Regions from separate parts of the Chelativorans sp. M5D2P16 genome, predicted to be linked through region 1. Evidence: predicted binding sites of a transcription regulator. Region 1 holds the regulator's gene; each other region holds the start of a gene.
The links. The regulator HrcA, encoded in region 1, represses chaperone genes, less so after heat shock. The targets are predictions, from matches to a motif close to GTTAGCACTCNCNNNNNGNGAGTGCTAAC.

Region 1 (7,890 bases):
GGCGTGGCCGGGCTGGGCGGCACGGCGGCCTTCTTCGGCAAGGTTTCGAACGATCATCTGGGCGAGGTCTATGCCCACGACATCCGCGCCCAGGGAGTGGCCTTCGATACGCGGCCGCTCATGGGCCATCCGCCGACCGCGCGTTCGATGATCTTCGTCACCGCCGACGGCGAGCGCTCCATGAACACCTATCTCGGCGCCTGCGTGGAGCTTGGCCCCGAGGATGTCGAGGAGGACAAGGCGCGCGCCGCCAAGGTCACCTATTTCGAGGGCTATCTGTGGGACCCGCCGCGGGCGAAGGAGGCCATCCGCACGACGGCCGAGATCGCCCATGCCGCCGGCCGCGAGGTTTCCATGTCGCTGTCCGACTCCTTCTGCGTCGACCGTTATCGCCAGGAGTTCCTGGAGCTGATGCGCTCGGGCACGGTGGACATCGTCTTCGCCAACGAGCACGAGCTGATGTCGCTCTACCAGACCGCCTCCTTCGAGACGGCGCTGGAGGCCATCCGCGCCGACTGCCGGCTTGCCATCGTCACCCGCTCGGAGAACGGATCGATCGCAATGACACGCGAAGAAAAAGTGGCGGTGGATGCGATGCCGGTGAGCAATGTGGTCGACACCACCGGCGCCGGCGACCTTTACGCCGCCGGCTTCCTCTACGGCTATACCCGGGGGCGGGGCCTGGCGGACTGTGCCCGACTGGGCTCTCTGGCGGCCGCGCAGGTCATCGGACAGATCGGCCCGCGCCTGCAGACGAGCCTCAAGGACACGGCCCAGCAAGCGGGGCTGCTTTAGTTCAGTTCACCGTTTCGCGGAAACGGTGAATTGAACTAACCATTTGATTCCACGCAATTCCGGACGGAAAACCGGCTTCCACTTTTCCTGGAATTGCTCTCTGGAACAACCAGAACTGGACAGGTTGAGCCACGGTCGCCTCCCGCCGTCATCCCGGGCGATCACACGTTGGCCGAAAGCGGCCAACACCTGCGGTCCTGCTTAAGACGCGGAATCTCGGGCATTGGTGTCGGCAACACCGTCTTCGCCGTTGGCAGGCTGGTCATTTGCGGCCTCCCCCTTCGGGCCGCCTTTGGCAACACCTACCATGGCCGGCCGCAGAACGCGATCTGCGATCACATAGCCGGTCTGCACCACCTGCACCACCGTGTTGGCCGGAACCTCCGGATTCGGGACCTCGAACATGGCCTGGTGGAAATGCGGGTCGAATTTTTCGCCCTGGGGGTCGATGCGCTTGACGCCGTGGCGCTCGAGCGTCGACAGCATGGCGCGCTCGGTCATCTCGACGCCCTCTATCAGCGCCTTGAGGCCGGGCTCCGCATTCTCGCGGGCTTCCGCCGGCACCGCTTCGAGCGCGCGCTGGAGATTGTCCGAGACCGTCAGCATGTCGCGGGCGAAGTTGGCGATGCCGAAATTGCGGGCGTCGACGACGTCGCGCTGGGTGCGCTTGCGGAGATTCTCCATTTCCGCGGCTAGCCGCATCGCGCGCTCTTTCAATTCTTCGTTCTCCTGGGCTAGGCGCACGAGGACATCCTCTTCCGACACGCCGGCCTCGTTGCCCTCGCCCTCCGCGGGCGCCGCCTCGGCCTCGGTAGCCTGGACAACCTCTTCCTCGGGGTTTGCGTTCTGCGGTGCGTTGTCGTCCTTGGGGTGTGTACTCATTGCCTGTCCGTCTTGCGGTTATCCTTGCGATAGTCGGGCCGGATATCGAGGTTCGGGACCGTAAAATCAAGGGGCTGCTACGAACCGCGGGACGCGTGCGGAAGTCCCGTCCCGCCCATGGGAACGGTGCGGATATGCGTTTCGAAGCCGGCGATCAGGGGCCGGGCCTCCTCGATCGCGGCCCGCACCCGGGGCAGGGACAGCGAGGCCTTGTGGCTTTCTTCGCTCTCCCAGACCTCCGTGATCCAGATCGCGTCCTCGTCCTGCTCGTCGCCGGCGATCACATAGCTGAGGCAGCCGGGCATCTCTCCGCTGGAGTCGAGCAGAAGCGCGATGAGCGCCTCGCGCCTGCCCGGCTGGGCGCGCATCTTTCCAATCAGGCCGAACACGTCCTCTCCCCCGTGCTTAACGCAAAAGCCGGCCCACGAGCTGGGCCGTATAGTCGACCATCGGCACGATGCGCGCATAGTTGAGCCGCGTCGGGCCGATGATGCCGAGCGCGCCGATGACCCGCGATTCCTGGTCGTGATAGGGCGCAACAATCAGCGACGAGCCGGAGAGTGAAAAGAGCTTGTTCTCCGAGCCGATGAAAATGCGCACGCCGTGCCCTTCCTCGGCCAACTCCAGAAGCTGGATCAGGCCCTCCTTGGTCTCCAGGTCCTGGAAAAGATGGCGCAGGAGCTCGATATCGGCCTGGGCGGTGACGTTTTCGAGCAGGTTCGCCCGGCCGCGCACGATCAGTCGCGCAGGTACGTCGCTGTCCTGACCGGCCCAAACCGCCAGGCCCTGCTCGACCAGCGACTGGGACAGCGAATCGAGGGCGGCGCGGGTCTCCTCCTTGAGCCGCTCGACCTCGTTGCGCGCCTCGGCGAGCGTGCGCCCGCGAATATGCGCGTTCAGGAAGTTCGAGGCCTCGACGAGCTGCGAAGCGGTCACGCCGGCCGGCAGGTCGAGAACACGGTTCTCCACCTCTCCGTTCTGCGAGACCAGCACCGCGAGCGCCTTGGTCGGTTCGAGCTGGATGAATTCGATATGCTTCAGCGGCGCCTCGGTCTTGGCCGCCAGCACAACACCGGCGCCACGGGAGAGGCCGGAAAGCATCTGGCTGGCTTCGGTCAACATGTGTTCGAGCGACTGGCCCTTGCCGGCGGCCCTGACCTGCGCCTCGATCACCTGCCGTTCTTCTTCCGACAGGTCACCGATCTCCATGAAGGCGTCGACGAAGAAGCGCAGCCCCTGCTGGGTCGGCAGGCGGCCCGACGAGATATGCGGAGCGTAGATGAGACCCAACTGTTCAAGGTCGCTCATCACGTTGCGCACGGTGGCCGGCGAAAGCTGTGTGGACAAAAGGCGCGAGAGATTGCGCGAGCCGACCGGCTCGCCCTCGCGCAGATAGGTCTCGACGAGAAGACGGAAGATGTCGCGCGATCGCGCATCCATGGATTGAAGGTTCTGATCCGTGACAGGCTTGGTCATGCGTCTCTGCCTCCTTCCCGAAATATAAGCAGGGGCGGGACGAACACAACTGCCGCGACGACCCATGCCCATTCCCGTTTTCCTTTGCGTCGCGCCGCCTGGAAAGCTAAAAGCCGCGCACGAGCGACCAGCCATCAAGCCAAAAGCCGGAGAGCGACACCCATGCGACCATCACGACGGCAACCCGACGAAATGCGCGCCGTGAGCTTCGAACGCGGCATCTCCAGGCATGCGGAGGGTTCTTGCCTCGTCAGGTTCGGCGACACGCAGGTCCTGTGCACCGCCAGCCTGGAAGAAAGGGTGCCCTCCTGGCTGCGCAACTCGGGCAAGGGCTGGGTAACGGCGGAATACGGCATGCTGCCACGCTCGACGGGCGATCGCATGCGCCGCGAGGCGGCATCCGGAAAACAGGGCGGCCGCACGCTGGAGATCCAGCGCCTGGTGGGCCGCAGCCTGCGCTCGGTTGTCGATCTGCAGGCGTTGGGCGAAATGCAGATCACGGTCGATTGCGACGTGCTCCAGGCCGACGGCGGCACGCGCACGGCGGCGATCACCGGGGGCTTCATCGCGCTCCACGATTGCCTGTCCTGGATGCAGACGCGGCAGATGATCACGCTCGAACGCGTCCTCAAGGACCACGTGGCTGCGGTCTCCTGCGGGATTTTCGGCGGCCAGCCGGTGCTCGACCTCGATTATGCCGAGGATTCGGCGGCGGAGACGGACGCCAATTTCGTAATGACCGGCAAGGGCGGCATCGTCGAGATCCAGGGAACGGCCGAGGGGACGCCGTTCTCGGAGGACGAGTTCATGCAACTCCTGGGACTTGCCCGCAAGGGCGTTACCCGGCTGGTCGAACTGCAGAAGATGGCGGTTTCCTAGAGGCATTTGCGATGAAGCCGGCGGGCATACTCGAAGCGGCGCTTTATGTGAGCGACCTTGAGGAGGCCGAGCGCTTCTACGGCGATATACTCGGCCTGGAGCGCATAACGAAGGTCGAAGGGCGGCACGTCTTCTTCCGCTGCGGGAATGCGGTGGTCCTTCTGTTCGACCCCGATGCTACGGAAATTCCGCCGCCGCCCGATGCGCGGCTTCCGGTGCCGCCGCACGGCGCGCGCGGTCCGGGGCACCTGTGCTTTTCGGCCGGCGCCGAGGAGATCGAAGCCTGGAGAAAGCATCTCGAGGCGCAAGGCATCGCTATCGAGGCCGATTTCGAATGGCCGAAAGGGGGCCGTTCCATCTATTTTCGTGACCCGTTCGGCAACTCCCTGGAATTCGCCGAACCGCGCATCTGGGGGATCTCGTGAGAGCGATCGACGGCAGGAGATTCGTTCTGGCCAGCCACAATGCGGGCAAGCTCGGCGAGTTCGACGGGCTCCTGGCGCCCTTCGGCTACGAGGTGCATTCGGCCGGGGAGCTGGGTCTGCCGGAGCCGGAGGAGACCGGCACCACCTTCGAGGAAAACGCCTATATCAAGGCGTTCGCCGCCGCCAAGGCGACCGGGCTGCCGGCCCTTTCCGACGATTCGGGCATGTGCGCCGAGGCGCTGGACGGCCGGCCGGGCGTCCACACGGCCGACTGGGCAACCCTTTCCGACGGCAGCCGCGATTTTTACGTCGCGATGGAGAAGGTCGAAACGCTTCTACGGGAAAAGGGCGCGTCGACGCCTGATCAACGGCGGGCGCGTTTCGTCGCGGTCCTGTGCCTGTGCTTTCCCGATGGCGAGGCGGAATACTACCGCGGCGAGGCGCCAGGCCACCTCATCTGGCCGCCGCGCGGGAACCTCGGCTTCGGCTACGATCCTGTCTTCCAGCCTGACGGTCGTGAACGGACTTTCGGCGAAATGACCGCCGAGGAAAAACATGGCTGGAAGCCGGGGCACGCAGAGGCGCTGTCGCATCGCGCGCGGGCGTTCAGGAGCTTCGCCCGGGCGCGGCTGGGGGTTGTATGACACCGGGCCTGGCGGACGGTCCCGGCTTCGGCGTCTACGTGCACTGGCCGTTCTGCGCGGCCAAGTGCCCCTACTGCGACTTCAACAGCCATGTGCGCCACCAGCCGGTGGACCAACAGCGCTTCGCCGCCGCCTTTCGGCGCGAGCTTGCCGCCATGCGCGAACGCACCGGCCCGCGCACCGTCTCCAGCATCTTTCTCGGCGGCGGCACACCGTCCCTGATGGCGCCGGAAACGGTCGGCGCGATCCTCGAAGCGGTGGCGGGGCACTGGACCGTGCCGGACGGCGTGGAAATCACCCTGGAGGCCAACCCCTCCTCGGTGGAGGCGGAGCGCTTCCGCGGCTATCGCGCCGCCGGGGTCGACCGCGTCTCGCTCGGCGTGCAGGCCTTGGACGACCGCGACCTGCGCTTCCTCGGACGGCTGCATACGGTCGAGGAGGCGCTTGCCGCCGTGCGCCTTGCCCGCGAGATCTTTCCGCGCCTGTCCTTCGACCTCATCTATGCGCGGCCCGGGCAGACCGTCGAGGCCTGGCGGGCGGAGCTCGAGGGCGCCATCGGCCATGCGGCCGACCACCTGTCGCTCTATCAGCTCACCCTCGAGGACGGCACGCCGTTCTATGCGCTGCACAAGGCGGGCAGGCTGGCGGTACCGGATGCGGACCGCGCCGCCGACCTCTACGAGGCGACCCAGGAGGTGACGGCGGCCAGCGGCCTGCCGGCCTACGAAATCTCCAACCACGCCCGGCCGGGAGCGGAGAGCCGGCACAACCTGATCTACTGGCGCTACGGGGAATATGTCGGCGCAGGGCCGGGGGCGCACGGGCGCTTCGTCGAGAACGGCCGGCGCGTCGTCACCTTCACCGAGAGGCATCCGGAAACCTGGCTGGACCTGGTGGAACGGAAGAACACCGGCGTGACGGGCGGCGAGGTGCTGTCGCGCACGGAAGAGGCGGACGAGTTCCTGCTGATGGGACTGCGGCTTGCCGAAGGGATCGACCTTGAACGTTATGCACAGCTTTCCGGCCGCGCGCTGGCGCCCGAACGCGTGGCGCTCCTGCGCGAGGAAGGGCTGGTGGCGCCGGTCGGCAATTCCCGCCTGAGGGCGACCCCGGCGGGCATGGCGGTGCTCGACGCGCTGGTGGCCGACCTTGCGCGGTGACGCCGGGGTTTTCCTTCCGTCCGAGCGCCTTCAGAACCCGGCGAAGTTCCCCGATGCGGGGCTCAAGAGACGGGCTTGGCCGTCGGCCACCTCGTAGACCGCATAATTGCGTTCCGTCGTGCCGTCGGCGCGGAAGCGAAAGGTGCCAGTATAGCCGGCATAACCGGTTGCGACCTGCAGATTGGCAGGGGTGAACGCAGCCGCACCGCCTTGTCGGGCCAGTCGTGCCGCGAGAATGACCGCATCATAGGCGAGCGCCGAGGTGACGGACGGCTCGGCGCCGAAGCGTTGCGCGTATTTGCGCTTGTATGCCTCCAGCCGCGCGTGGTCGGTGTCGGCGAACCAGGCGCCCTGAAGGGACGGATCGGAAAGGTCGGCGCTTGCCCACTGCCCGGTGCCGAGCAGCTTCTTGCCCGAAAGATCGACGCCCAGGGACGTGAGCGTGGACGCGACGGCGCCGGGAGCGTCGCCGCCGTCGGGCAGGAAGACGGCGTCCGCCTGATCGACCGCCACCGCCACCTCCCGCACCGCTGCCTGGAGCGAGGCGCCGTCATAGTCGTATCGGGCGAGCGCCACCAGTTCGCCGCCATGGCCCTGCAAGGTGCGGCGCGCCTCCGTCTCGGCAAGGTCGCCGGCCGCGCCGTTCGGCACGATGGCGACCACTTTCGTAAATCCCTGCCCGACGGCATAGGTCAGGATCCGATCGACAAGCCCGCCGGGCAGATAGGAATTGAGGTAGACGCCGGGCGCGGCCACCCTTCGGTCCGATGAAAAGGCCATGACCGGGATACGCCGGGGGGAGAGGACCGAGGCGACCTGCCGCACATTGGGCGCAAAGAGCGGCCCCAGCACCAGTGCGGCACCTTCGGCCGCCGCGCTTTGTGCGGCGGCAGCGGCGCCGGCTTCCGTTCCCGCCGTATCCTTGACGACGATCTGGAGCGAATCGGCGCCGGCGTCGTCCACCGCCATCTGCGCGGCGTTTCTCAGTTCGGCCGCCACGCGGGCGCCGTTGCCTTCACCGCTGAGCGGCAGGAGAAGCGCAAGCCGTGTCTCGCCATTGCCGATAGTTTCACCCTGCACGGCCTGCGGCAGCCCGGATCCGGGATCGATGCCCGGCTGCGGCACGGGCAACCCGGACGGGACGTGCTGCATGCCGCACGCGGTCAGAAAAACCGCCAGGAGGAGGGCCGAGACCGCCCGTGCAAAGAACCCGCCCTTGAAAAAGCTCACCTGTCCGCCCCTGTCTTCGCATCCGAAGGCGCGGAATTTGCAACCGCCCGTCCGCCATGTCAAAGACGTTGGGTGCGCGGTGCGCAATTGCCGCAAAGAAGGTGAGGCGTGAAAATCGAGGAATCCGGCAGGCAGGGGCGTTTCGTGATCGGCGGCGCAGAGATCGCGGCGCCGCCGCTTGAGCCGGCGCTCTATCTTGTCGCCACGCCGATCGGCAATCTCTCCGACATCACGCTGCGCGCGCTGGAAACGCTCGCCGCCGCCGACATCCTGGCCTGCGAGGACACGCGGGTCACCCGCGTGCTTCTGGAGCGCTACGGCATCCGCCGGCGCATGACGGCCTATCACGAACATAACGAAGCCCAGGCCGCACCGGGGCTGATCGCCGCGATCGCGGAA
Region 2 (7,890 bases), on a different contig from region 1:
CGATCTTGAAGAGATCGGCGGCAAGCGCATTGAGCGCGCCGTGGAAGGCGTTGAGCGCACCGTGGCTTGCCAGCGCCTCGAACTTGTTTTCCGCGGTACGGAAGGGCAGCCCGGTGATCTCCGCCACCTTCTCGGCGAAGGCCACGTCGAAGCCGACCGGTGCGTTGAGGCCGGTGCCGACGGCGGTGCCGCCCTGGGCCAACGCGTGCACGTCTTCGAGTGCCTCGGCAATGCGCCTGGCGCCGAGCTTGAGTGCGGCGACATAGCCGGAAAATTCCTGACCGAGGGTGAGCGGGGTGGCGTCCTGGGTATGGGTGCGGCCGATCTTCACGATCTCGGCGAAGGCCTTCTCCTTCTCTTCCAGCGCTTTCGTGAGGTGGTCGAGCGCCGGCAGGAGCTCGGCCGCCGCCTCGCGGCCGACAGCGATATGCATCGCGGTGGGAAAGGTGTCGTTGGACGACTGGCTCATGTTCACATGGTCGTTGGGATGAACCGGCTTCTTCGAGCCCATCTCGCCGCCCAGCATCTCGATCGCCCGGTTGGCGATCACCTCGTTGGTGTTCATGTTCGACTGGGTGCCGGAGCCGGTCTGCCAAACCGCGAGGGGGAAATGCCCGTCCAGCTTGCCCTCCACCACTTCGCCGGCCGCCGCCACGATGGCCTCGCCCAACTTCGGTTCAAGCTTGCCGAGCTTCATGTTCACCTCGGCGGCGGCCTTCTTGACGATGCCGAGCGCGTGCACGAGGGGAACCGGCATTTTTTCCGTGCCGATGCGGAAGTTGGTCAGCGAACGCTGCGTCTGCGCACCCCAGTAACGGTCGGCGGCCACGTCAATGGGGCCAAAGGTGTCGGTCTCGACGCGGGTCTTCATCGTGCGCTCCCAGTTCATCATTCACTGCCGGCCATATGCGCCATCGGGCCGTCATTTGCAAATGCGTCTTCCTGGATAATGGCCCGGCAATGGCCGTCTACCGGCACGCCGGGAGACGATAAATCAAACGGGGTTTGTTCGCCGATTCGCCGGACTGCAGCGGAAGAGCGAAAATGAAAAGGGCGGCCGGCAGGCCGCCCTTTCCGCAGGGATTGCGTGGTGCGTGAGCTTAGAAGCCCATGCCACCCATGCCGCCCATTCCGCCCATGCCGCCGTCCGGCATTGCCGGGGCCGGCGCTTCCTTCTTCGGCAGCTCGGCGATCATCGCCTCGGTGGTGACCAGCAGGCCGGCCACGGACGCGGCGTCCTGGAGCGCCGTGCGCACGACCTTCATCGGGTCGACGATGCCGAAGGCGATCATGTCGCCGTACTCGCCGGTCTGGGCGTTGTAGCCGTACCTGACGTCACTGTTCTCGAGGATCTTGCCCACGACGATCGACGCCTCGTCGCCCGCATTGGTGACGATCTGGCGCGCCGGCGCCTGAACCGCACGGCGGACGATGTTGATGCCGGCGTCCTGGTCGGCGTTCTCGCCCTTGACCGTGATCGCCGTCGAGGCGCGCAGAAGTACGACGCCGCCGCCCGGCACGATGCCTTCCTCGACGGCCGCGCGGGTCGCGTTGAGGGCGTCGTCGACGCGGTCCTTCTTCTCCTTCACCTCGACCTCGGTCGCACCGCCGACGCGGATCACCGCCACGCCGCCGGCAAGCTTGGCCAGCCGCTCCTGCAGCTTCTCGCGGTCGTAGTCGGAGGTGGTCTCCTCGATCTGCGCCTTGATCTGCCCGACGCGTGCCTCGATCTCGTCCTTGCGGCCCGCACCGTCGACGATGGTCGTCTCTTCCTTGGTGATCGAGACCTTCTTGGCGCGGCCCAGCATGTCGAGCGTGACGTTCTCCAGCTTGATGCCGAGATCCTCGGAGATCACCTGGCCGCCCGTCAGGATGGCGATGTCCTCGAGCATGGCCTTGCGGCGGTCGCCGAAGCCCGGTGCCTTGACGGCAGCGATCTTCAGGCCGCCGCGCAGCTTGTTGACCACCAGCGTCGCCAGCGCCTCGCCCTCGACGTCCTCGGCAATGATGAGCAGCGGCTTGGAGGACTGGACGACACTCTCGAGCACCGGCAGCAGCGCCTGCAGGTTGGACAGCTTCTTCTCGTGCAGCAGGATGTAGGCATCCTCCAGCTCGGCCACCATCTTCTCGGCATTGGTGACGAAGTAGGGGGAGAGATAGCCACGGTCGAACTGCATGCCCTCGACCACCTCGAGCTCGGTCTCGGCGGTCTTGGCCTCCTCGACGGTGATCACGCCGTCATTGCCGACCTTCTGCATGGCCTGCGAAATCATCTCGCCGATTTCCTTCTCGCCATTGGCGGAAATCGTGCCGACCTGGGCAACCTCGGCGGAGGTGTTGATCTTCGTGGAAGCCTTGGCCAGATACTCGACCACCTGGTCGACGGCGAGATCGATGCCGCGCTTCAGGTCCATCGGGTTCATGCCGGCGGCAACCGCCTTGGCGCCTTCCTGGACGATGGACTGGGCGAGAACCGTCGCCGTCGTGGTGCCGTCACCGGCGATGTCGTTGGTCTTCGAGGCCACCTCGCGCACCATCTGTGCGCCCATGTTCTCGAACTTGTCCTCGAGCTCGATCTCCTTGGCGACGGTCACGCCGTCCTTGGTGATGCGCGGCGCGCCAAAGGACTTGTCGAGCACGACGTTGCGGCCCTTCGGGCCGAGCGTGACCCTCACCGCATTGGCGAGAATATCGACGCCCCTGAGCATGCGCTCGCGTGCGTCACGGGAGAATTTTACGTCTTTTGCAGCCATGTTCTCTTGTCTCCTGGCCTCGGGCGTGAGGCCGTTTGTCCGTTGAACCGATAGCGAACGGGCGAAAGGCTCAGCCGATCACGCCCATGATGTCGGATTCCTTCATGATGAGGAGATCCTCGCCGTCGAGCTTGACTTCGGTGCCCGACCACTTGCCGAAGAGAACGCGATCGCCTTCCTTCACATCGAGCGGAACGACCTTGCCGCCCTCGTCGCGCGCACCGGAACCGACGGCGATGATTTCACCTTCCTGAGGCTTTTCCTTTGCGGTGTCGGGAATGATGATCCCGCCAGCCGTTTTCTCCTCGGATTCGACCCGGCGAACGACCACACGGTCATGAAGCGGGCGAAAATTCGTCTTGGCCATGTCCTGAACCCTTGATTCGGATAATGAAATGGACTTTGTCTCCGCCCGAGAGGGCAGGAGCGCGATTAGCACTCCCTCGCAGAGAGTGCTAACAGCGGTGGAGATAGTCGCCGCATCCTCCAGAGTCAAGCGAGGGCACGCCGTTCGCGGCGATTGTCAAACCGGCCTGACGAAGGCGTGCCGGGTTTGCTCCACCTCCTCGCGCATGGCGCAGCCCTCGATATGGTCGTTCACCAGCCCCATCGCCTGCATGAAGGCATAGACGGTGGTCGGGCCGACGAAGCTCCAGCCGCGCTTCTTCAGGTCCTTGGAAATGCGTGTGGAAACGTCCGTCTTGGAATTGGCGATCAGCGTCCGGTAATCGAGCCTTTCGGGCCGTTCCGCGGGGCCAGGCTCTTGGCGCCAGAAATAGCGGGCGAGCGAGCCCTCCTCTTCGCAAAGCGCGATTGCCCGGCGGGCATTGTTGATGGTTGAGCGGATCTTGCCACCATGGCGGATGATGCCCTTGTTATCCAGCAGTCGCTCCACATCGTCTTCGGTGAAGCGCGCCACCCGTTCGAAGTCGAAACCCGCGAAGGCCTCGCGGAAATTCTCGCGTTTGCGCAGGATGGTGAGCCAGGAGAGGCCGGATTGGAAGCCTTCCAGGCACAGCTTCTCGAACAGCCGCCGATCGTCGGCGACGGGCCGGCCCCATTCCTCGTCGTGATAGGCGAGGTAGTCCGGCAGGTTGGCGTGCCAGAAGCAGCGCTTCTTCCCGTCCGTGCCCTCGATCAGGCCCGAATTGGCCTCGTCCATGCTCATGTCCCCCGCTGGTTATACAACCATAAGTTTAAATTGCCATTTACCGTCTTGTTCAATCGGGCGGTAACCATGCCGAGCGGTTTTGCTCTCCTATCGCATTTTATGAAGCCGGATTCACCATTTGCTTGGCTGACCCGTGCACCATCCTGACAACGGGGCGCGCGATACCGCTGGGGAATGCGACGCGTCCCGAGGGAATCTCCGCGCCACCGCGACAGACAGCTGAAAGAACGTAGGGTGCTCGCATGAAGGTTCTTGTCCGTATAGCGGTGGCCACCGCTTTCCTGCTCGCGGCGTCTGCCGTGCAGGCGCAAAATCGCTACGTCGAACCGCCTCCGGTGCTTGTCAGCCCCGACCTTTCGGCACCGTGGATCCAGCAGTTGCGGCAAACTCAGGAACGCGCCGCCATACGCCGGCGTGATAACAGACAAGCCCCGCCGCCGCAGGCGCAGCAGCGCCAGGTGAGACAGTCGCAGGTGCGGCGACCCGCCGCCGAGGCACGGCCATCGTCCGGCGAGCGCCAACCGCAGCGCTCCGCCCAGGCGTGGCAGGCCGCGCCGGCTGCCGTCCGCGCCCCGCGGCCGCGGCCCTATTACGCTGGCCAGCAGCTCGATCCGGAGTTCCTCCCGCAGACGGTGCCCTACGATGGCCCGCATGCGCCGGGTACGGTGGTGGTGGATACCGGAAGGCGCTTCCTCTACCTGGTCGAGGAAGGTGGCGTGGCACGCCGCTACGGTGTCGGCGTCGGCAAGCCGGGGTTCGAATGGGCCGGCACGCACCACGTCAGCCAGAAGCGCGAATGGCCGGACTGGCGTCCCCCCGCGGAGATGATCGCGCGGGAGAAGCGCAAGGGCCGCGCCCTGCCGACCTTCGTCAAGGGCGGGCCGCAGAACCCCCTTGGAGCGCGCGCGCTCTATCTGGGCTCCACGCTCTACCGCATCCACGGCACCAACGCGCCCTGGACGATCGGCAAGGCCGTCTCGTCGGGATGCATTCGGATGCGCAACGAGGATGTGATAGAATTGTATCGGCGTGTTCCCGTCGGCGCCAAGGTCGTGGTAATCTGATTCGCAGTGAACGGGGGATGGGCCCGGTCGAGGGGTTTTGCCGGACCATCTGAAAAGGCAGCATCTTGGAAGAGGTGCTGCCTTTTCCTATTCGGCAGCCATCATTTCCGGGCGGAGATTTGGCAGGCCCTCGGGCTTCGGCCCGCCATAGGCCCAGTCGACGAGTTCCACCGTATGCACGACCGGAAGCCGCGCGCCCGAGGCGATCTGCGTGATGCAACCGATATTGCCCGTGGCGACCAGATCCGCGCCGGTGGCCTCGATGTTCTTCACCTTGCGGTCGCGCAACCGGCGCGCGATCTCCGGCTGGAGGATGTTGTAGGTGCCCGCCGAGCCGCAGCACAGATGCCCCTCGCGCGGCTCCTTCACGATGAAGCCCGCGCGCGCAAGCAGCGCCTTCGGCTCGCGCGTGATCTTCTGCCCGTGCTGCATGGAGCAGGCGGAGTGATAGGCGACGGTAAGGCCCGGCGCGTTCTCCGGCTCCGGCAGATCGAGCCCGGCAAGATACTCGGTGACGTCCTTGGCCAGGGCGGAAACGCGCGCGGCCTTGTCCGCATAGGCGGGATCCTGCCGCAGCATGTGCCCGTAATCCTTGATGGTCGTGCCGCAGCCCGACGCGGTGATGATGATCGCGTCGAGGCCGCCGCCTTCGATTTCCCGTGTCCAGGCGTCGACGTTGCGCCGTGCAAAGGCATGGGCCTCTTCCGCGCGGCCCATGTGATGGACGAGCGCGCCGCAGCAGCCTTCGCCTTCCGCCGCCACTGTCTCGATCCCGAGCCGCGCGAGCAGCCGCGCCGTTGCCGCATTGATACCGGGGTCGAGCACGGATTGCGCGCAGCCGCCGAGCACGGCGACCCGGCCCCGCGGCGCACCCTCCGGCGAAGCCGCTTGGACGGGCTGAGCTGCGGCGGGCAGAGAGGCCGGCGCCAGCTCCAGCATCGAGGCGACGGGCTTCAGGCCCGGCAGCGCACGAAACACGGGCGCGAAAGGCCGCCCGAGCTTCGCCAGCCGGAGGGCCAGGCGGAAACGCGCAGGATAGGGCAGGATGCGCGCCAGAAGCGCCCGCGTCATCCGATCGAGGAGCGGCCGGCGGTATGTCCTTTCGATGTGCACGCGGGCATGGTCGACCAGATGCATGTAGTTCACGCCGGACGGGCAGGTCGTCATACAGGACAGGCAGGATAGGCACCGGTCGATATGGGTCACCGTCTCGCGGTCGGCCGGCCGGTCGTTCTCCAGCATGTCCTTGATGAGGTAGATGCGTCCGCGCGGGCTGTCGAGTTCGTTGCCGAGCTCGACATAGGTCGGGCACGTGGCCGTGCAGAACCCGCAATGGACGCATTTGCGCAGGATCGATTCCGATTCCGCGACATCGGGATCGGCCAGTTGCTCCGGCGTGAAATGGGTCTGCATGTCGCCTACAGCATCCAGCTTTCAGGGTTTTTGATCGGCTCGCTGCGGCTGACCGCCTGCAGGCCGATGACGATGCGCACCACCGCCCAGATCGCCACCGCGAGAAGCAGGAGGAATCCGATCCCGACCACCATGAGGACCGCCGAGACGATGCCGTAGAGAACGCCGATCCAGAAGGTGCGGATCGCCCAGGTGTAGTGCGTCTCGACCCAGGACTCGGACTTTCCGCGGTTGAGATAGGCCAGCACGATCCCCACCAGCGCCGAGATCCCGATGACGAAGCTGACCAGATAGAGAATGTAGATCACCTGGATATTCGTCGGACCTGGCTCCAGCCAGCCGTTTGTCCTGCCGGGCGGAGTGGGCTGAGTCTGACGCGTCTCGTTCATATCCGTCTCCAATTTTGCCTGCCGGGGCACTCTAGCATGGGCTCACGCGGCAGCCATCCGCCCCGGGTTGAGAATGTCCTTGGGATCGAACTGCGCCTTCAGCCGCGCCGATAATGCGGCCAGCGCCGGCGGCTGCGGATGGAAAACCGGGACCGCCGCCCTGAGCGAGAGTGGCGCACGCACGAGGGTCGCATGCCCGCCGCCGAAATGGGCGATCAGCTTGCGCAGGATTTCGGCCTCCGGATCTGCTTCCATGCGCAGCCAGACGAGCCCGCCCTGCCAGTCGTAATAGGCGTTCGCACCGGCCGCGCGGCGGAAGGCGTCCACCATTTTATGCCCCTCCGTCGGCGCCATCGACACCCGCCACACCGGCGCTGGCGTCGCGTCGGCGAAAGGCAGGCAATCACGGATATCCCGCCACAGCACGCGTGACTGGCCTTCCTCGATCGTCTCCACAGAGCCATATGGCTTCATCAGTCGCGCCAGGAGGTCGAGCCGGTAGTCCACCGAGGGGGCGAACCCCTCGAGGCGCAGCACCGTCCGCGCCGCACCCTTGAGCCCGCCTTCGAGAAACCGCCCGACCACACCCTCCGGGAGGTGCGCAGCGCCCGAGATCTCCGCGCTCGAGCCCGTCGCCTCGGCCATAGCGGCCGCAGCCTCGGCGTCGCTGAGACCGGCCACCACGAGAGTCTTCTCGGTTTCCGCCGCCGGCAGCACCTTGAAGGTGCCGTCGCTCACCACCGCCAGTGTGCCCCATGAGCCGGCGAGCCCCTTGGAAAGGTCGTAGCCGGTGACGTTCTTCACCACGCGCCCGCCGGATTTGAAGGCTTCGCCGCGCCCGGAAACGGCGTTGATCCCCAGCACGTGGTCACGCGCCGCCCCCGCCTTGATCCGCCTCGGCCCTGAAAGATTGGCCGCAAACACCCCGCCGATCGTGCCGCGCCCCGGCTCCGCTCCAAGAAGCGGGCCATAATCCATCGGCTCGAAGGCGAACTCCTGATTGTTTTCGGCGAGCAGGGCCTCGATCTCGGCCAGCGGCGTGCCCGCCTTTGCCGAAAGCACCAGTTCCTCCGGCTCGTAGAGAGTTATGCCCGAGAGCT
Region 3 (7,890 bases), on a different contig from region 1:
GGCTTCCGCCGGCGGCTGGTTCGTGACGTCGGTTCAATCGAGCGATCGCCTCGGCGGCACTATCGAGCAGTCGGGCATCTCCCTCCATGACTTCCTGATCCGCATCGAGCCCGTCCGTAAGGAGGGCGAAGACAAGGTCGCCGCCGACGCCGGAAAGGTGGTGAACCTCGAGGCGCTCCACCTGCTCCAGAAGGTCTGCTTCACTGGTAAGAAGCGTCGGCACGGCGACGAGCGTCCGCATGGATTCCGGAACGCCCTGCTTGAGTGAGAGACCGGGCAGGATCGTCGCGCCGAAACTCCAGGTCATCGCACGGTTGACGAGGGAGGTCGCAACCTCGGTCGCGGGGAGAAATCCGACCAAGGCGAACAGTACGAGCCAGATGGTGTCGAGACCGAATCGCGAAAGCACCCACAGGGCGACGGCCAGCACCATCGCCGTGACAAGCAGGATCAACCCGATATAGCCGCCAATGCCAAGTCGCGTGTTGAAGCGGCTGATCCGCAGCCGCGGCGGCGGCCGGAACCGGATCGCGCGCTCAAGTGCCGCGCGGCCTTGCGCGATCAGGTGATAGCCCGGGTCGCCGGCACGCTCCGCGCCTGGTGTACTGTCCGCTTCAGCATCTGCTTGGCGCGCAGCATCAAGCGCAATGTCCGAAACCTCGAGCTCAGAGAGCGAGGAGCCACGGGCCAGTTGCTCGATCGCGTTCCTGTAAAGGTCGCGGGTCGGAAAATCCATATCGGCAAAGGCGCTTCCCGCCCGCAGCCGCTCGTCGACCAGACTCACGCTCTCGAAAAGCTCCGCCCAATCGATGTCGGAAATCAGCCGGATGCTGGTGATGATGTTGCGCACGGTGACATTGGAGGCGCCCTGCCTTTGCTGGGCGTGCTGCACCACGGCGTCGACCGACACGCCCTGGAGTATAAGGCGCTCCTCCAGCCAACCGAGCGCCGGTGTTGTTTCGGGATCCTGATTCCGCAACTGTTTGGCCAGTTGCGCTGCAAAGAGTTCAGACAACGGTTCCGGTGAGCGCGAGGCGATATCCGTTTCGAGCGCGGTCTTGCCGCAGTCCGATGCAAGAAGCCGCCCGGCAAGCGCCGCCGCATCCGCGCGCGCCGCGCGGCCAACGGTCATCTGATCGGCCAGCCGGCGCAGGTTCTCGATGAGGACAATGCGCAGGGTGATCGCTACTGCCCACAGCTCGCCAATCGTCAGGGGCTGAACCCGCTGATAGGCCACCAGAAACCGCCGCAGCTTCTCCCGATCGAAGAGGCTGTCGGTATGCGCGACAAAGGCCCAGGCGAGCCCGAGAACCCTCGGATAGCCCGCAAGTGGTCCTTCACTCAGCTTCGGCAACTGGCGATAATAGCCGGGAGGCAGATCGTTCCTGATCTCGCGAATCTGCTCTTCGACCAGATGATAATTGTCCAGAAGCCATTCAGCGGCAGGGACCACACCCCTGCCGCTCTCCAATTCCGCGGCACTGGCCCGATAGGCGGCAAGCAAAACAGTGGCATTGTCGTTGAGCCTCGTGTGCAGGGGCAGGACGGCTGGAGGCCGATTGCTCACCGGCTGCGCGGCAGCGAGGCTTTCCGCGTGCTGCTCGAGCCGCTCCACGCTGAAAAGCTCCTCTCTCACCGGCGCCACATCGTTCCATGGCGATGATGAGGAGCGAAGCCCCAGAAGATTAAGGATCGATTTCAAGAAGGGCCTTTCCAGCCTGCGCGCTACTCGCGCTCAACAGGCTGATTTTGTTGAATCCCCGGCCCTTATTCAGACAGAGGCAGAGTCCGAGCACGATCGATAATCGCGGCAACTGAGTCCGACCGTCAGTGCCGCCACTCCGTCTGCGGCGGCAGGTCGCCGGCAACGTCCACGTGAGCGGCGTCGCTGGCCTCAGGCAGGTGCTTATCGGAGAAGCGTAGACTCAGGAGCCGCCCCTCATCGGTCAGGAACTGCAGATCCTTGCGGCCGAATACCTGTCGCAGCCTGTCGGGAGTCATCCGGATTTCGCCGCTGCCGATCACTTCGCCCGGCTTCCTCAGGAAGCCGTCAAAATCATAGTCCGCGCGGCCAAGTGTTTTGTCTCCGCATTTCAGGACGCCGGTACCGTGAATTCCACCAAGGTGCTGCACGAACGGCTACTCCTCAACAGTCCGGCTTGCGAGCGCATCCGCGTCTAATGCCGCCGCCAGTTCCTCCGGGTCGACCTCCACCGTTTGATGTCGGCTGCTTGTCACGGAAATCGCCGGAGTTTGCAGCACCGTGGCTTTGCGCCGGTAGGCGAGAAAGGAAAGACCGAAGATTTCTTCCTCGTCGACCGATAGGCGATAGGTTCCTGCCGGCTGCCGAGCGTCAAAGGCGCTCAGCATGAATGGTCGCTTGAACGTGATCTCTGTATGCGTGGTGCGAACGGTCATGGCAGAATCCAATCTTTAACTCCCATCCGGGGTGATCCAGGGGAGTCCCAGCTTAACGAAAGTCCGCCGCCGTCAGCACATATTCGGTCTTGCGGGCGTTCCTGTAGATTTCCCGAGCGACATCGTGGATCGTGGTGCGCGCTGCATCGAAAGCGGCCAGATAATGCGCTTCGTCGTCGGTTGCGGTGGAGAGCGCGTTGGTCTCGACGGAGAACCGCACCTCGAACATGCCATCATGGCCGATGAAACGGACACGCTCTCTGGTCTCGTCATAGCTGCGGCTTCTATTGGGGAATGTGAGTGTCACAACTGATACCTCATTGGCATTGGAAGGAGAGAAATTGCTGTTCGTCGCCCTGCCGTTTCTGCAAAGGGCGAGCGGCGACAGCGCCGCCTTCATTCACGCAGACGCTGATCTCGCACGCGTCACGGTCCATTCGGGCAAGATGGCCGGACTCGACTGCCGCGCAAAATGCTGTTGCTGGCCCGCTGGACCTGAGAGCTGAGTGGCGCCTCCATCTTCGGTCCTCACTTGGATGTGAGAAGCCACACTCAGGCCACCAGGGCGACCGCGCAGCCTTCGGCCGCACGGCGAGTGGCGGACGTGCTGCCGGGCATCGTCGCCCAGCCGCCGGCCTCGATGAATTGTCGCTGCCTGTAGGTGCTGTTAAGTGCCTTGAGCTCGACGAGGCGGCCCCTTGAATCGGGGGCCGCATTGAACCTCTCCACGCATATGAGCGCGGCTAGTTCTCCGCGTGCGACGTCTCCCGCCGTCGATGCCAGCGTGCGCGACGTGCCGCCCGTGACCCAGCCGCCCCAACTGAATCCGACGACCATGGTGGCAACGGCCGTGACGGCGCATGCCCACACGAGTGTCGATTTCGACGGCTGATAGTTGTTCCAGCGTTGGGCGATGGATGTGCTGTTGTTCTGCGTTCCCATGGAATTGGTCCTTCCTGATTGTTGCTCCGGCTATGCGCGGTCGTCTCCGACAGGCTTTTCCGGTACTGCTCAGTATCCCATCCCGCCCATGCCGTTGGCGCCAGCCATGGCCGGTGCGCCCTTCTGCGGGATCTCGGCGACCATCGCTTCCGTCGTGACAAGAAGCGCTGCGATGGATCCGGCATCCTGCAGGGCCGTGCGGACCACCTTGGCGGGATCGACGATGCCGGCTTCGATCATGTCGACATAAAGTTCGGTCTGTGCGTTGAAGCCCGTATTCGGGTCCTTCGCGTCCATCAGCCGGCCGACGACGATTGAACCTTCGACGCCGGAATTGTCGGCGATTTGCCGGACCGGGGCTTCAAGGGCTCTCAGTACGATCGAGATGCCAGCGGACATGTCCGCGTTCGTTCCTTTTAGGCCGGTTAGCGCCGCCTTGGCGCGCAAAAGCGCCACGCCGCCGCCAGGCACGATGCCTTCCTCGACCGCCGCACGGGTGGCGTTCAGCGCATCGTCGATGCGGTCTTTCTTTTCCTTGACTTCGGTCTCGGTCGCGCCGCCGACGCGGATGACCGCCACACCACCGGCGAGCTTGGCCAGTCGTTCCTGGAGCTTCTCCTTGTCGTAGTCCGAGGTGGTCTCCTCAATCTGCCCCTTGATCTGCTGGATGCGGGCCGAAATATCGGCCTTTTCGCCGGCACCGTCGACGACGGTGGTCGTATCCTTCTCGATCAGGACCCGCTTGGCGCGGCCGAGCATATCGAGCGTGACGTTCTCGAGCTTGATGCCGAGATCCTCGGAAACCAGTTGACCGGCCGTCAGCACCGCGATGTCCTCCAGCATCGCCTTGCGGCGATCCCCGAAGCCTGGCGCCTTGACGGCAGCGACCTTCAGGCCGCCGCGCAGCTTGTTGACGACGAGCGTGGCGAGCGCTTCACCCTCCACGTCCTCGGAGATGATCAGGAGCGGCTTGCCCGTCTGTACGACAGCTTCGAGGATCGGCAGCATCGCCTGCAGATTGCCGAGTCTCTTCTCGTGGATGAGGATGTAGGGATCCTCGAGCTCCGCCCGCATCTTCTCGGCGTTGGTGACGAAATAGGGAGAGAGATAGCCGCGGTCGAACTGCATGCCTTCGACGACGTCGAGCTCGGTATCGGCGGCCCTGGCCTCCTCGACGGTGATCACGCCCTCATTGCCGACCTTCTCCATCGCCTTGGCGATCATCTCGCCTATCGAGACATCGCCATTGGCGGCGATCGTGCCGACCTGGGCGATCTCGCCGGAGGATTTGACCTTCTTGGCGCGCGCGGCGATGTCCTTGACGACGGCGTCGACCGCAAGGTCGATGCCGCGCTTCAAGTCCATTGGATTCATGCCGGTCGCCACAAGCCGGGTGCCTTCGCGCAGGATGCACGCGGCAAGTACGGTCGCGGTGGTGGTGCCGTCGCCGGCAAGGTCGTTGGTCTTCGAGGCCACCTCGCGCACCATTTGTGCGCCCATGTTCTCGAATTTGTCCTCAAGCTCGATTTCCTTGGCGACGGTGACACCGTCCTTGGTGATGCGCGGCGCGCCATAGGCCTTGTCGATGATGACATTGCGGCCTTTGGGGCCGAGCGTCACCTTGACGGCGTTGTTCAGGAGCTCGACGCCGCGCAGCATCCGCTCGCGCGCATCGATGCCAAACTTGATTTCCTTGGAAGACATGATTTTCTCGATTCGTTCGTTCTTGAAACTGGGCCCGCAGAAATCGCTCGGTCAGGCGGCCTTCTCGGCAAGCACCGTCTTTTCGACGATGCCCATAACGTCGGCTTCCTTCATGATCAGCAGATCCTGACCGTCTATTCTGATCTCGGTGCCCGACCATTTACCGAAGAGAACCGCATCGCCTTCCTTCACGCCGAGCGGAACCAGCTTGCCGCTTTCGTCGCGAACGCCCGGACCAGCGGCGAGCACTTCGCCTTCCTGCGGCTGCTCCTTTGCATTGTCGGGAATAATGATCCCGCCCTTGGATGTGCTATTGCCTTCGGCGCGCCGAATGACGACGCGGTCGTGGAGGGGCCGGAATTTCATGAGTGTTCTTTCTGCGGCCGGGTGTAGGGGGCCACATCCCTTCATATAGGCATATTGGCAGTCGATTAACAGGAGTGCCAGAAACAATCGTTTAGGGGCGAGGCTCTTCTGATGACGGTCCCGATAACCAGTTTCTTGGTCGCAACCTTGTTTTGGACACCGGACATGCCTATATAGGAGCGGATCGATCTTGTTTGATGAACTTTGTTATGCGCCACAGCGCTCTGACGATCTTCCCTCTCAAATTCGACCTTGACCGCTTCTCGCGTCATGCGCGGCAAGCATATTCGTAATGACTGATTGAAAGGAAATCGTCATGACCGTTGGAACCGTAAAGTTCTTCAATGCCACCAAAGGCTTCGGATTCATCCAGCCCGATGACGGCGCTGCGGACGTATTCGTCCACATCTCTGCCGTCGAGCGTGCCGGCATGCGCACCATCGTGGAAGGCCAGAAGCTGAGCTTCGATGTTGTCAAGGACAACCGTTCGGGCAAGAGTGCTGCGGAAAACCTGCAGGCCGCGTAAACTTCGTCTTCGAGACGTGACCACGGATGTATTGGCACGGATCGTCGAGACGAGGAGGAGGTCGGGCTTCTGCCCGGCCTTTTTAGTTTCAGGCCAATCCGTAAGGAGAGCAATGATATGACAGACACCATCACGAGAAACAATCTGTTTCGGCCCGTGCCATCGAAGGCGCAGAGCAAAGCGGATCTGACCGACAGTACGGCGCGCGCGCTCATCAAGGCGGAAGCCGACAGCCGACAAGCCAAGACCCAAAGGCTGAGGCAGGCGCGTCTGGAAATGGAGGCGCGGCAACCTCAACCCACGCCGACCAAGGCTCGCGCTGCAAAGAAAACGAAGGCGGCTGCTTCCCGCCGTGCAGTCTGAGTACCCGAAACGACGTGACTATCACCACGCGTCCCGCCTGGGCGCATATGTTAAGTTGGATAGCTTGTGAAAAGTAACTTCGCCGCTGACGCCCCCGCTGAGAGGAAGGAGCGCTCCTGGACTGCGGTTCTCGCACAGTACAAACAACCCAGCCCGGCCCGCAGCACACTCGAGATAGCTGTCACGGCCCTGCCTTTTGTCGCGTTGTGGACCTTGTCGGCGGTCGCTGCCGTGTACGGCTACTGGTGGGGCCTCCTGCTTACGATCCCCGCAGCCGGCTTTCTGGTCCGCCTTTTCATCCTGCAGCATGATTGCGGGCACGGGGCCTTGTTCGCCCGCCGCTCCGCCAACGACTGGACGGGCCGGGTCATCGGCGTCTTCACCCTCACACCCTATGATTACTGGCGTCGCACCCATGCCGTCCATCATGCGACGGCAGGCAATCTCGACAAGCGCGGGATCGGCGACGTCAACACCCTTACGGTGGGGGAGTATCATGCATTGCCCTGGTGGGGCCGCCTGCGTTATCGGCTCTATCGCCATCCCTTGGTCATGTTCGGTTTCGGCCCTGCCTGGCTGTTCATCTGCCAGTATCGACTGCCCCTCGGCCTCATGCGCGCCGGCGTGCAGCCCTGGACCTCGACGATCGTCACCAATCTCGGCATCGCCCTTCCGGTCGCGAGCCTGATGTGGCTGATGGGGGTCGGTCCCTTTCTCATGGTGCAGGTGCCGATCACCCTCATGGCGGCGACGGCCGGCGTGTGGCTCTTCTACGTTCAGCATCAGTTCGAGGAGACGCACTGGTCCGAGGACGACGACTGGAACTTCCAGCACGCCGCTCTGCACGGCAGCTCGCATTACGATCTTCCCTTTCCACTGCGCTGGATCACGGGGAACATCGGCATCCACCATGTGCACCACTTGTCGGCCAAGGTGCCGTTTTATCGTCTGCCGGAAGTGCTGCGGGACCATCCAGATCTGCGCGACATAGGCCGCATTACCTTTCTGCAGAGCCTGAGATGCGTCAAACTCGTGCTGTGGGACGAGAGTGCCAAACGCCTTGTCTCTTTTCGCGAAGCAAGGGCGGCTTGAGTGCAGTGAACGCGGCATGATCTTGCGTCGTCCATGGACCGGTGCGGTCCTGGTGCTCGCCGCTCTGACCGCCGGCCCGGCCGAAAGGTCGCGAGCCGCGTGAGCTTGATATTTGAGGAAATGCCGGACTGCATTGACCGTGAGCACCTGTCGCGGAGGACGCAGAGAGATCGGCTTTGCGGAGGTAGCGCGTGACGACATGGCTGCACGAGCAGCGGCTTGACGCGGCGCACCGGATCGTCCGCGCGAGCGGAGCTTCCAGTGTCCTGGATCTGGGGTGCGGCGATGGCGACCTGCTCGTCCGCCTGGCAACGGAACCGCAGATAGAACGGATCGTCGGCGTCGATCTGTGCGGAGCCTCCCTAAACCGCCTTCGCGCGCGGCTGGACGCATTGACGGAGGAAGCAACGGCAAGGGTCGATCTTGTTCTCGGCTCGATGACCGAGGGCAATTCCAGGCTGACCGGCTTCGACTGCGCC
Region 4 (7,890 bases), on a different contig from region 1:
AGAATGTCGAGGCCGCGGGCGAAGGTCTCTTCGTCGATGGTGAGCGGCGCGAGCACCTTCACCACCTCGTCATGGGCGCCGGAGGTCTCGATAACTAGGCCGTTCTCGAAGCAGCGGGCGCAGATCTCGCTCGCCAGTTCGCCGGAGCCGACGTCGACGCCCTGCATCATGCCGCGGCCCTTGAGGCGTGCGGCGGACAGCCGATCGGCGATCTTCGCCAGGCGCGACTTCAGATAGGAGGTCTTCTTCAGTACCGCCTCCTGCAGCGTGCTGTCGGCCCAGAATTTCTCCAGCGCGACCCGCGCGGTGACGAAGGCGTGATTGTTGCCGCGGAAGGTGCCGTTGTGTTCGGCGGGGCCGAAGATGTCGTACTCCGGCTTCACCAGCAGTGTCGCGAAAGGCAGGCCGAGGCCGGAAAGCGACTTCGCCATGGTTATGATGTCCGGCTCGACACCCATCTCCTCGAACGAGAAGAAGGGGCCGGTGCGGCCGCAGCCGGCCTGGATGTCATCAACGATGAGCAGGGCTCCGTGGTTGCGCGCGATCTCGGCCACGCGGCGCACCCACTCACGCGAGGCGGCGTTCAGCCCGCCTTCGCCCTGGACCGTCTCCAGGATGATCGCCGCCGGCGGCTCGACGCCGCTCGAAGGCTCCGACAGCATGCGATTCAGGAAGTCGGCCGTGTCGAGGTCGCCGCCCATCGCGCCTTCGAAGGGCATGCGGGTGACGCCGGAGAGCGGCACCCCGGCGCCGCCGCGATGATAGCCGTTGCCGGTGGCAGCCAACGCGCCCAGCGTGACGCCGTGGAAACCGTTGGTGAAGGCGATGACGTTGGTGCGGCCGGTGACCTTGCGGGCGAGCTTGAGCGCGGCCTCGACCGCGTTTGCGCCCGTCGGGCCCATGAACATCATGCGGTAGTCCATATCACGCGGCTTCAGCACGATGCGTTCGAAGGCGTCCAGGAAGTCCGCCTTGGCGCCCGTATACATGTCGAGCCCGTGGGCCAGGCCGTCGGCCTGCATGTGCTCGATGAGTGCGGCCTTCATATCCGGGTCGTTGTGCCCGTAGTTCAAGGACGAGCAGCCGGCGAGGAAGTCGATATAGTCGCGGCCGTCGTTGCCGGTCAGCGTCGCGCCGGAAGCCTTTTCGAACACGACCGGAAAGCTGCGGCAGTAACTGCGCGCCGCGGATTCGCGGCGCTCGAAGATAGCTTTATCGTCCGTTCGTACGGTCGTCATGATTTTCCCTTCGGATTAAATTGTCGGGGCGTCGTGGCTGAGCCTCTATCAGGCCGCGCTGCGCGCCTCCTCGGGCAGGGTGATCATCACCATGTGTTCGGTGGCGTGGGCCCCGTCGAAATGGTCTTCCCTGCGGAAATAGGGCGCGCTCTTCAGCTTGCCCCCCTGGCTGCGGGCGAAAGACTTGAAGAGCGCCCAGCTCGCCGCATTTTCGGAGGTGATCGTGGTCTTGAGGCCGCGGACATCGGCGCAGATCTCGCGCGCCAGAAGGGCCGAAAGCATTCTCTTGGCGACGCCCTGGCCCTGAGCGCTTTCGTCGACGGCGACCTGCCAGACGAAGAGCGTCGTCGGGTCATCCGGCATCAGATAGCCGGAAATCCAGCCGACGACGGCTCCGTCCGACTTGCGTTCGGCGACCACGCAGGTGTCGCTGAAATGGTCGCACTGCAAAAGGTTGCAGTAGAGGGAATTCTCGTCGAGGGGCTCACAGGCTCTGATCAGGCGCCAGACATCCGCACCATCCTCGGTGCGCGGGGTGCGAAAGGTAATATCGCCTGATCGTTTTCGAACAAGCTGGATGTTGTTGCTTTGCATGACACTCCTCTCTGCGGGTCGGAATATTACGATGGACGAAGGATATTTCAACAGGTGAGATGGAATTTTTGGCTTCGATGCCGCGCAAAGCCCGCTTTCCACCTGATTTTGCGGACGAATTTATTCGCTAATCAAATCATATTTTTTCTGTTATCAAGGTGATAATCCCTCCTGCATTCGGCTCGCTCATGGAAAACCGCACCCAAACCAGCCTCATAGCGCTCAGGCGCATCCTGCGTGCCACCGAACTCAACGCCCGCACGCTGGCGCGCGCGACCGGACTGACCACGCCACAGCTCATCGTGCTGGAGATCGCCGCCGCCGCCGGCCGGCTCACGCCGAAGGACATCGCCTCCCGGGCCGGCGTCGGGCAGGCGACCGCCACGGCACTGGTCGACAAGCTGGAGGCGAGGGGGCTGGTGACGCGCACGCGCGGCGAGCAGGACCGACGCGTCGTCTGGGTGGCGCCGACACAGGCGGGACGGGATATGCTGGAAGCCGCCCCGAACCCGCTGCAGCGGACCTTTTCCGAGCAATTCGAAGCCCTGCCGGACTGGGAGCAGGCGATGATCGTGGCGGCCCTGGAACGCGTCGGTGCCATGCTCAACGCCGGCGCCATCGACGCATCCCCGCTGCTCGACGTCGGCGCCGTCGACCGCAAATAGGGTCGTGTGCCGGCGCTGACGGATTCGTGAGCGCGGCGGGGAAATTCTTTGGTCCGCATGCCTCGCCTTCGCCGTCTTTGTTGCTATGTTGAGGGGCCAAGGCGTGCCGCATGCCGTCGCACGCCCCGCAATCTGGGCGGATGATGGCCGAGAACCGAACCAGAGACCGATCGATGTACGGACTTTTCGCGCGCCTCGGGCGAACGCGGGCCGTGGTGCATGGCGCAATGGTGCTGGAGCGCCTGTGGCCGCTTCTCCTGCCGATGGTGGTGGTGGCCAGCCTGTTTCTCAGCTTCGCATGGCTTGGCGTGTTCCGCATCCTGCCCGACTGGGGGCGGCTCGGCCTCCTGGCGGTGCTCGGGCTGGCCGCGCTCTCATCGCTCTGGCCCTTCAGGCACTTGCGCATGCCAACCCGGACGGAAGTCGACCGGCGCATCGAGCGGGCCAACCTGCTCGAACATGCGCCCGTGTCGGCGCAGACGGACCGCCTGTCTGGCGATGGCGACGACGCCTTTGCCGCCGCGCTTTGGCGCGAGCATCAAAGGCGCATGGCCGAGCGGCTTTCGCGGCTGCATGGCGATCTGCCGCAGACCACGGTCCCGGAGCGAGACCCGTGGGGATTGCGGGCGATCGCCGCCCTCTTGTTCGTGGTCGCGCTCGCCTATTCGACCGGTCCCTATGGCGGGCGAATCGCCGATGCGCTTCAGCCGCCGGCCGGCCCCGACACAGCGCCCGCCCGGCTGGACGCCTGGGTGACGCCGCCGCCCTATACCGGCCGCGCGCCCATCTTCCTGACGGCCGAGGCCAATCGCGAGAACCAGGCCTTCACCGTGCCGCAGAACAGCACCGTCTCGGTGCGCGTGAGCGGTGGCTCGGGCGAGGAAACCCTGTCCTTCGTCGATCTCGACGGCCAGCCGCACGCCATCGAGCCGGAGGCGGCGGCGGAAGACGGCGCCGGCACGGCACTCGGCTTTTCCGAAACCCTCTCCGGCGATGGCGCCATCAGCCTGTCGGACCGCGGGCGCGAGATCGCCAATTGGCGCTTCGTCATCATTCCCGACCAGCCCCCGCAGATCCGCTTTACCGAGGATCCGAAAAGGGCGGTGAACGGGGCGCTGGAGCTCGCCTACGAGATCGATGACGACTACGGCGCCACGGGCGCGGAGGCATCGTTCGCTCCGGCGGAGCAGGATCCGGAGGCGCGCCCCCTTTTCGAGGCGCCGGAAATGCCGCTGACCCTGCCGCGCCGCGGCGATGACAAGGCGGCGAAGACATCCCGCGACCTGACCGAGCATCCCTGGGCCGGTCGATCGGTGAACCTCGGGCTCTCGGCCACCGACGGCGCCGGGCAGACGGGCGAAAGCGATATCAAGACTTTCGTGCTCCCCGAGCGCCCCTTCACGAACCCGCTCGCCAGGGCGCTGATCGAGCAGCGGCGGGAACTTGCGCTCGACGCCAACCAGCAGGATCGCATTCTGGAGCTGATGGATGCCCTGCTTCTGTGGCCGGAGGAAACGTTCGACGAACCTTCGCACTACCTGCTCATCTCCGCCGTGCGCGCGCGCCTCGACATGGCCGGAACGGACGATGCGCTGCGCGGCGTCGTCGACGACCTCTGGGAGGTCGCGCTGATCATCGAGGATGGCGACCTGACGGCGGCGGAACGGCGGTTGCGCCAGGCGCAGGAAGCACTCCGGCAGGCACTTGAGAACGGCGCCAGCGACGAGGAAATCGAGCGGCTGATGGACGAGTTGCGCACGGCGATGCAGGAGTTCCTGCGGGAATTCGCCGAGCGCGCCATGCAGAACCAGAATTTCGCCGAGAACCAGGACGGCGAGACGATGCGCCAGAGCGATCTCGAACGCATGCTCGACCAGATCGAGGAACTGGCCCGCTCTGGGGCGCGTGATCAGGCGCAGGAACTTCTCTCGCAGCTCGAAGACATGATGAACAATCTGCAGGCAGGCCGCCCCCAGCAAGGGCAAGGCGGCCAACAATCCGAGATGCGCCAGCAGATGGATCAGCTCGGCGAGATCATGCGCCGGCAGCAGGAGTTGATGAACGAGACCTTCCGCCTCGACCAGCAGCAGCAGGGCCAGCAAGGTCAACAAGGCCAGCAAGGTCAGGGCCGGCAGGGGCAGGGCCAGCAAGGGCAGAACCAGCAGGGCCAGGGCCAGGGCCAGGGCCAAGGTCAGGGCCAGGGCCAGGGAATGTCGCCTGAGGGATTGGCCGAGGCCCTGCGCAATCTACAGGAAGGACAGGGCGGCCTGCGCGGTGATCTGGAGAGCTTGATGGAAGGCCTCGAGGGACTCGGTATCCGGCCGGGCGAAGGATTTGGCGAGGCCGGCGAAGCCATGGGCGAAGCCGAGGGTGCACTTGGCGAAGGCCGTGGCGACCGTGCTGTTGGCGAACAGGGTCGGGCGCTGGAGGCGCTGCGCCGTGGCGCCCAGGACATGATGAACCAGATGCAGCAGGCCATGCAGGGTCAGCAGGGCCAGGGGCAGACCGGCGCGCGCGATGGCCGGACGGGCCGTGACCCGCTCGGCCGGCCGCGGGCGACGACGGGGCCGGATTTCGGCGATTCCGTGGATGTCCCCGACGAGATCGACACCCAGCGGGCGCGCGAGATTCTGGAAGCGATCCGCCGCCGGCTGGGCGACGCGCTGAGCCCGGAGCTCGAGCGCGAATATCTGGAGCGCCTGCTGGATATGCAGTGAAGCTGCCGCTTGAGGTCAATGCAGATCGCGCTCGGCACGTCGGCGAAGGGGGTGCCGGCTTTCCCGGATCGCTTAAGCAATTCCAGGAAAAGTGGCAGCCGATTTTCCGTCCGGAATTTGCGTGGAATCAAATGGCTAGTTCAGTCCAAACGGTGGACTGAACTAGCGCGCTTGCAAGCAGAAAGCCGCTCTCGGAGAAATGTTTTAGCACTCTCAAGGGAAGAGTGCTAAATTTTCACGTCCTGCTACTTGAACACGGGATTCGGCACGCCCAAATCATCCGCGCGCGGCGCCGCGACGGGCCGCGTACCGCGCCGGAAGGACCGGCGCGGGAGGTGCTTCACAGACCGTCCCAGGAGGAAGACATGAAGTTCCGTCCTTTGCATGACCGCTTGCTTGTTCGCCGCATCGAAGCGGAGGAAAAAACCGCCGGAGGAGTCATCATTCCCGACACCGCGAAGGAGAAGCCGCAGGAAGGCGAGGTGCTGGCCGTGGGGCCGGGGGCACGCGCCGAAAACGGCGAACTCGTGCCGCTGGAGGTGATGGCGGGCGACCGCATCCTCTTCGGCAAGTGGTCGGGCACGGAGATTCGCCTTGAGGGCGAGGATCTCCTGATCATGAAGGAGAGCGATGTGCTCGGCGTTCTCGAGGCCAACGCCTCGGCAAAGAAGGCCGCCTGACGAGGGCCTTTCCAGAAGTCGTTTATGCTGCCTAATCGAGGAGTATTGAAATGGCTGCCAAAGATGTGAAGTTTCATTCGGACGCACGCGAGCGCATGCTCAGGGGCGTCGACATTCTCGCCAATGCGGTGAAGGTCACGCTCGGCCCGAAGGGCCGCAACGTCGTGCTCGACAAGTCCTTCGGGGCGCCCCGCATCACCAAGGACGGCGTGACCGTCGCCAAGGAGATCGAGCTCGAGGACAAGTTCGAGAACATGGGCGCGCAGATGGTGCGCGAGGTGGCGTCCAAGACCAGCGACACGGCCGGCGACGGCACCACGACGGCGACGGTGCTGGCTCAGCACATCGTCAGGGAGGGTGCCAAGGCGGTCGCCTCGGGCATGAATCCGATGGACCTCAAGCGCGGGATCGACAAGGCCGTCGACGCCGTGGTGGCGGAATTGAGGAAGAACGCCCGCCAAGTGACCAAGAACGACGAAATCGCCCAGGTCGGCACGATTTCCGCCAACGGCGACCAGGAGATCGGCCGCTTCCTCGCCCAGGCGATGGAGAAGGTGGGTAATGAGGGCGTGATTACGGTCGAGGAAGCCAAGACCGCCGAGACCGAGCTCGAGGTGGTCGAGGGCATGCAGTTCGACCGCGGCTATCTCTCCCCCTATTTCATCACCGACCAGGACAAGATGCGCGTGGAGCTTGATGAACCCTATATCCTGATCCACGAGAAGAAGCTGTCCAACCTGCAGGCGATGCTGCCTGTTCTGGAAAGCGTCGTCCAGTCCTCCAAGCCGCTGCTCATCATCGCCGAGGACGTGGAGGGTGAGGCGCTGGCGACCCTGGTGGTCAACAAGCTGCGCGGCGGCCTGAAGGTTGCCGCGGTGAAGGCGCCGGGTTTCGGCGACCGCCGCAAGGCCATGCTGCAGGACATCGCCATCCTGACCGGCGGCACCGCCATCTCCGAGGACCTCGGCATCAAGCTGGAGAACGTCACGCTTGAAATGCTGGGCCGCGCCAAGAAGGTGGTGATCGACAAGGAAAACACCACGATCGTCGACGGCGCAGGCTCCAAGGACGAAATTCAGGGCCGCATCAGCCAGATCAAGGCGCAGATCGAGGAGACCACCTCCGATTACGACCGCGAGAAGCTGCAGGAGCGGCTGGCCAAGCTTGCCGGCGGCGTCGCCGTCATCCGCGTCGGTGGCTCGACCGAGGTCGAGGTGAAAGAGCGCAAGGACCGTGTGGACGACGCCATGCACGCCACCCGCGCCGCGGTGGAGGAGGGGCTTCTGCCGGGCGGCGGTGTCGCCCTCCTGCGCGCGGTGGGTACGCTCGACCAGGTCGAGGTCGATAACAACGACCAGAAGGTGGGCGTCAACATCGTGCGCCGCGCGATCGAGGCGCCGGTACGCCAGATCGCCGAGAACGCCGGTGCCGAAGGCTCCATCATCGTCGGCAAGCTGCGCGAGAAACCGGACTTCGGCCATGGCTGGAATGCGCAGACGGGCGAATATGGCGACATGTATGCCATGGGTGTCATCGATCCCCTGAAGGTGGTGCGCACCGCGCTCCAGGATGCCGCCTCCGTCGCCGGCCTCCTGATCACCACCGAGGCGATGGTCGCCGAACGGCCGAAGAAGGAGAGCCAGCCGGCCATGCCCGCGGGCGCCGGCATGGATTTCTGACCGTCGGCTCCAGGCGTATGACGAGTGGCGCGGCCGGCGACGGCCGCGCCTTTTTGTTGTTTGAGAATATACCGATTACGCCGCCAGGGCCTCGCCCACGCGCTGCCTGATCTCCGCGAGCGTGAAAGGCTTGTTCACCACGCCCTTGACCGTGCCTTCCAGTTCCGCCGCACGCTCGCGCTGGTCGGCGAAGCCGGTCATCAACAAAAGGCGCAGGGCCGGAAAGGTGTTGGCCGCGGCGCGGGCCATCTCGATGCCGTCCATGGCGGGCATGCGGATGTCGGACAGCACGAGGTCGTATTCGCCTGCGGCGTCCT

Region 2: groES (co-chaperone GroES) is a predicted target of HrcA. The motif match lies at 3,185-3,213, and genes of this name have one in related genera.
Region 3: SIN08_RS09510 (co-chaperone GroES) is a predicted target of HrcA. The motif match lies at 5,484-5,512, and genes of this name have one in related genera.
Region 4: SIN08_RS17930 (co-chaperone GroES) is a predicted target of HrcA. The motif match lies at 5,418-5,446, and genes of this name have one in related genera.

Annotation. Positions count from the first base shown of each region.
Region 1 covers NZ_JAXQNM010000013.1:229,028-236,917, forward strand. The annotation lists gene SIN08_RS08360 (adenosine kinase) at 1-795, shown strand, start outside; gene grpE (nucleotide exchange factor GrpE) at 997-1,677, opposite strand; gene SIN08_RS08370 (putative quinol monooxygenase) at 1,755-2,066, opposite strand; gene hrcA (heat-inducible transcriptional repressor HrcA) at 2,083-3,153, opposite strand; gene rph (ribonuclease PH) at 3,316-4,032, shown strand; gene SIN08_RS08385 (VOC family protein) at 4,044-4,457, shown strand; gene SIN08_RS08390 (non-canonical purine NTP pyrophosphatase) at 4,454-5,101, shown strand; gene hemW (radical SAM family heme chaperone HemW) at 5,098-6,261, shown strand; gene SIN08_RS08400 (penicillin-binding protein activator) at 6,292-7,491, opposite strand; gene rsmI (16S rRNA (cytidine(1402)-2'-O)-methyltransferase) at 7,606-7,890, shown strand, end outside.
Region 2 covers NZ_JAXQNM010000036.1:180,518-188,407, forward strand. The annotation lists gene fumC (class II fumarate hydratase) at 1-871, opposite strand, end outside; gene groL (chaperonin GroEL) at 1,101-2,753, opposite strand; gene groES (co-chaperone GroES) at 2,824-3,120, opposite strand; gene SIN08_RS16925 (DNA-3-methyladenine glycosylase I) at 3,277-3,915, opposite strand; gene SIN08_RS16930 (L,D-transpeptidase) at 4,167-4,988, shown strand; gene glcF (glycolate oxidase subunit GlcF) at 5,076-6,401, opposite strand; gene SIN08_RS16940 (DUF4870 family protein) at 6,407-6,790, opposite strand; gene glcE (glycolate oxidase subunit GlcE) at 6,833-7,890, opposite strand, start outside.
Region 3 covers NZ_JAXQNM010000016.1:36,003-43,892, forward strand. The annotation lists gene SIN08_RS09480 (GH36-type glycosyl hydrolase domain-containing protein) at 1-1,702, opposite strand, end outside; gene SIN08_RS09485 (hypothetical protein) at 1,828-2,133, opposite strand; gene SIN08_RS09490 (hypothetical protein) at 2,140-2,418, opposite strand; gene SIN08_RS09495 (DUF1488 domain-containing protein) at 2,471-2,725, opposite strand; gene SIN08_RS09500 (hypothetical protein) at 2,971-3,360, opposite strand; gene groL (chaperonin GroEL) at 3,430-5,064, opposite strand; gene SIN08_RS09510 (co-chaperone GroES) at 5,116-5,430, opposite strand; gene SIN08_RS09515 (cold-shock protein) at 5,747-5,956, shown strand; gene SIN08_RS09520 (hypothetical protein) at 6,074-6,319, shown strand; gene SIN08_RS09525 (fatty acid desaturase) at 6,386-7,411, shown strand; partial or broken gene SIN08_RS09530 (methyltransferase domain-containing protein) at 7,603-7,890, shown strand, end outside.
Region 4 covers NZ_JAXQNM010000038.1:41,687-49,576, reverse strand. The annotation lists gene ectB (diaminobutyrate--2-oxoglutarate transaminase) at 1-1,238, opposite strand, end outside; gene ectA (diaminobutyrate acetyltransferase) at 1,287-1,832, opposite strand; gene SIN08_RS17940 (MarR family transcriptional regulator) at 2,021-2,497, shown strand; gene SIN08_RS17935 (TIGR02302 family protein) at 2,671-5,214, shown strand; gene SIN08_RS17930 (co-chaperone GroES) at 5,580-5,894, shown strand; gene groL (chaperonin GroEL) at 5,945-7,573, shown strand; gene SIN08_RS17920 (response regulator) at 7,649-7,890, opposite strand, start outside.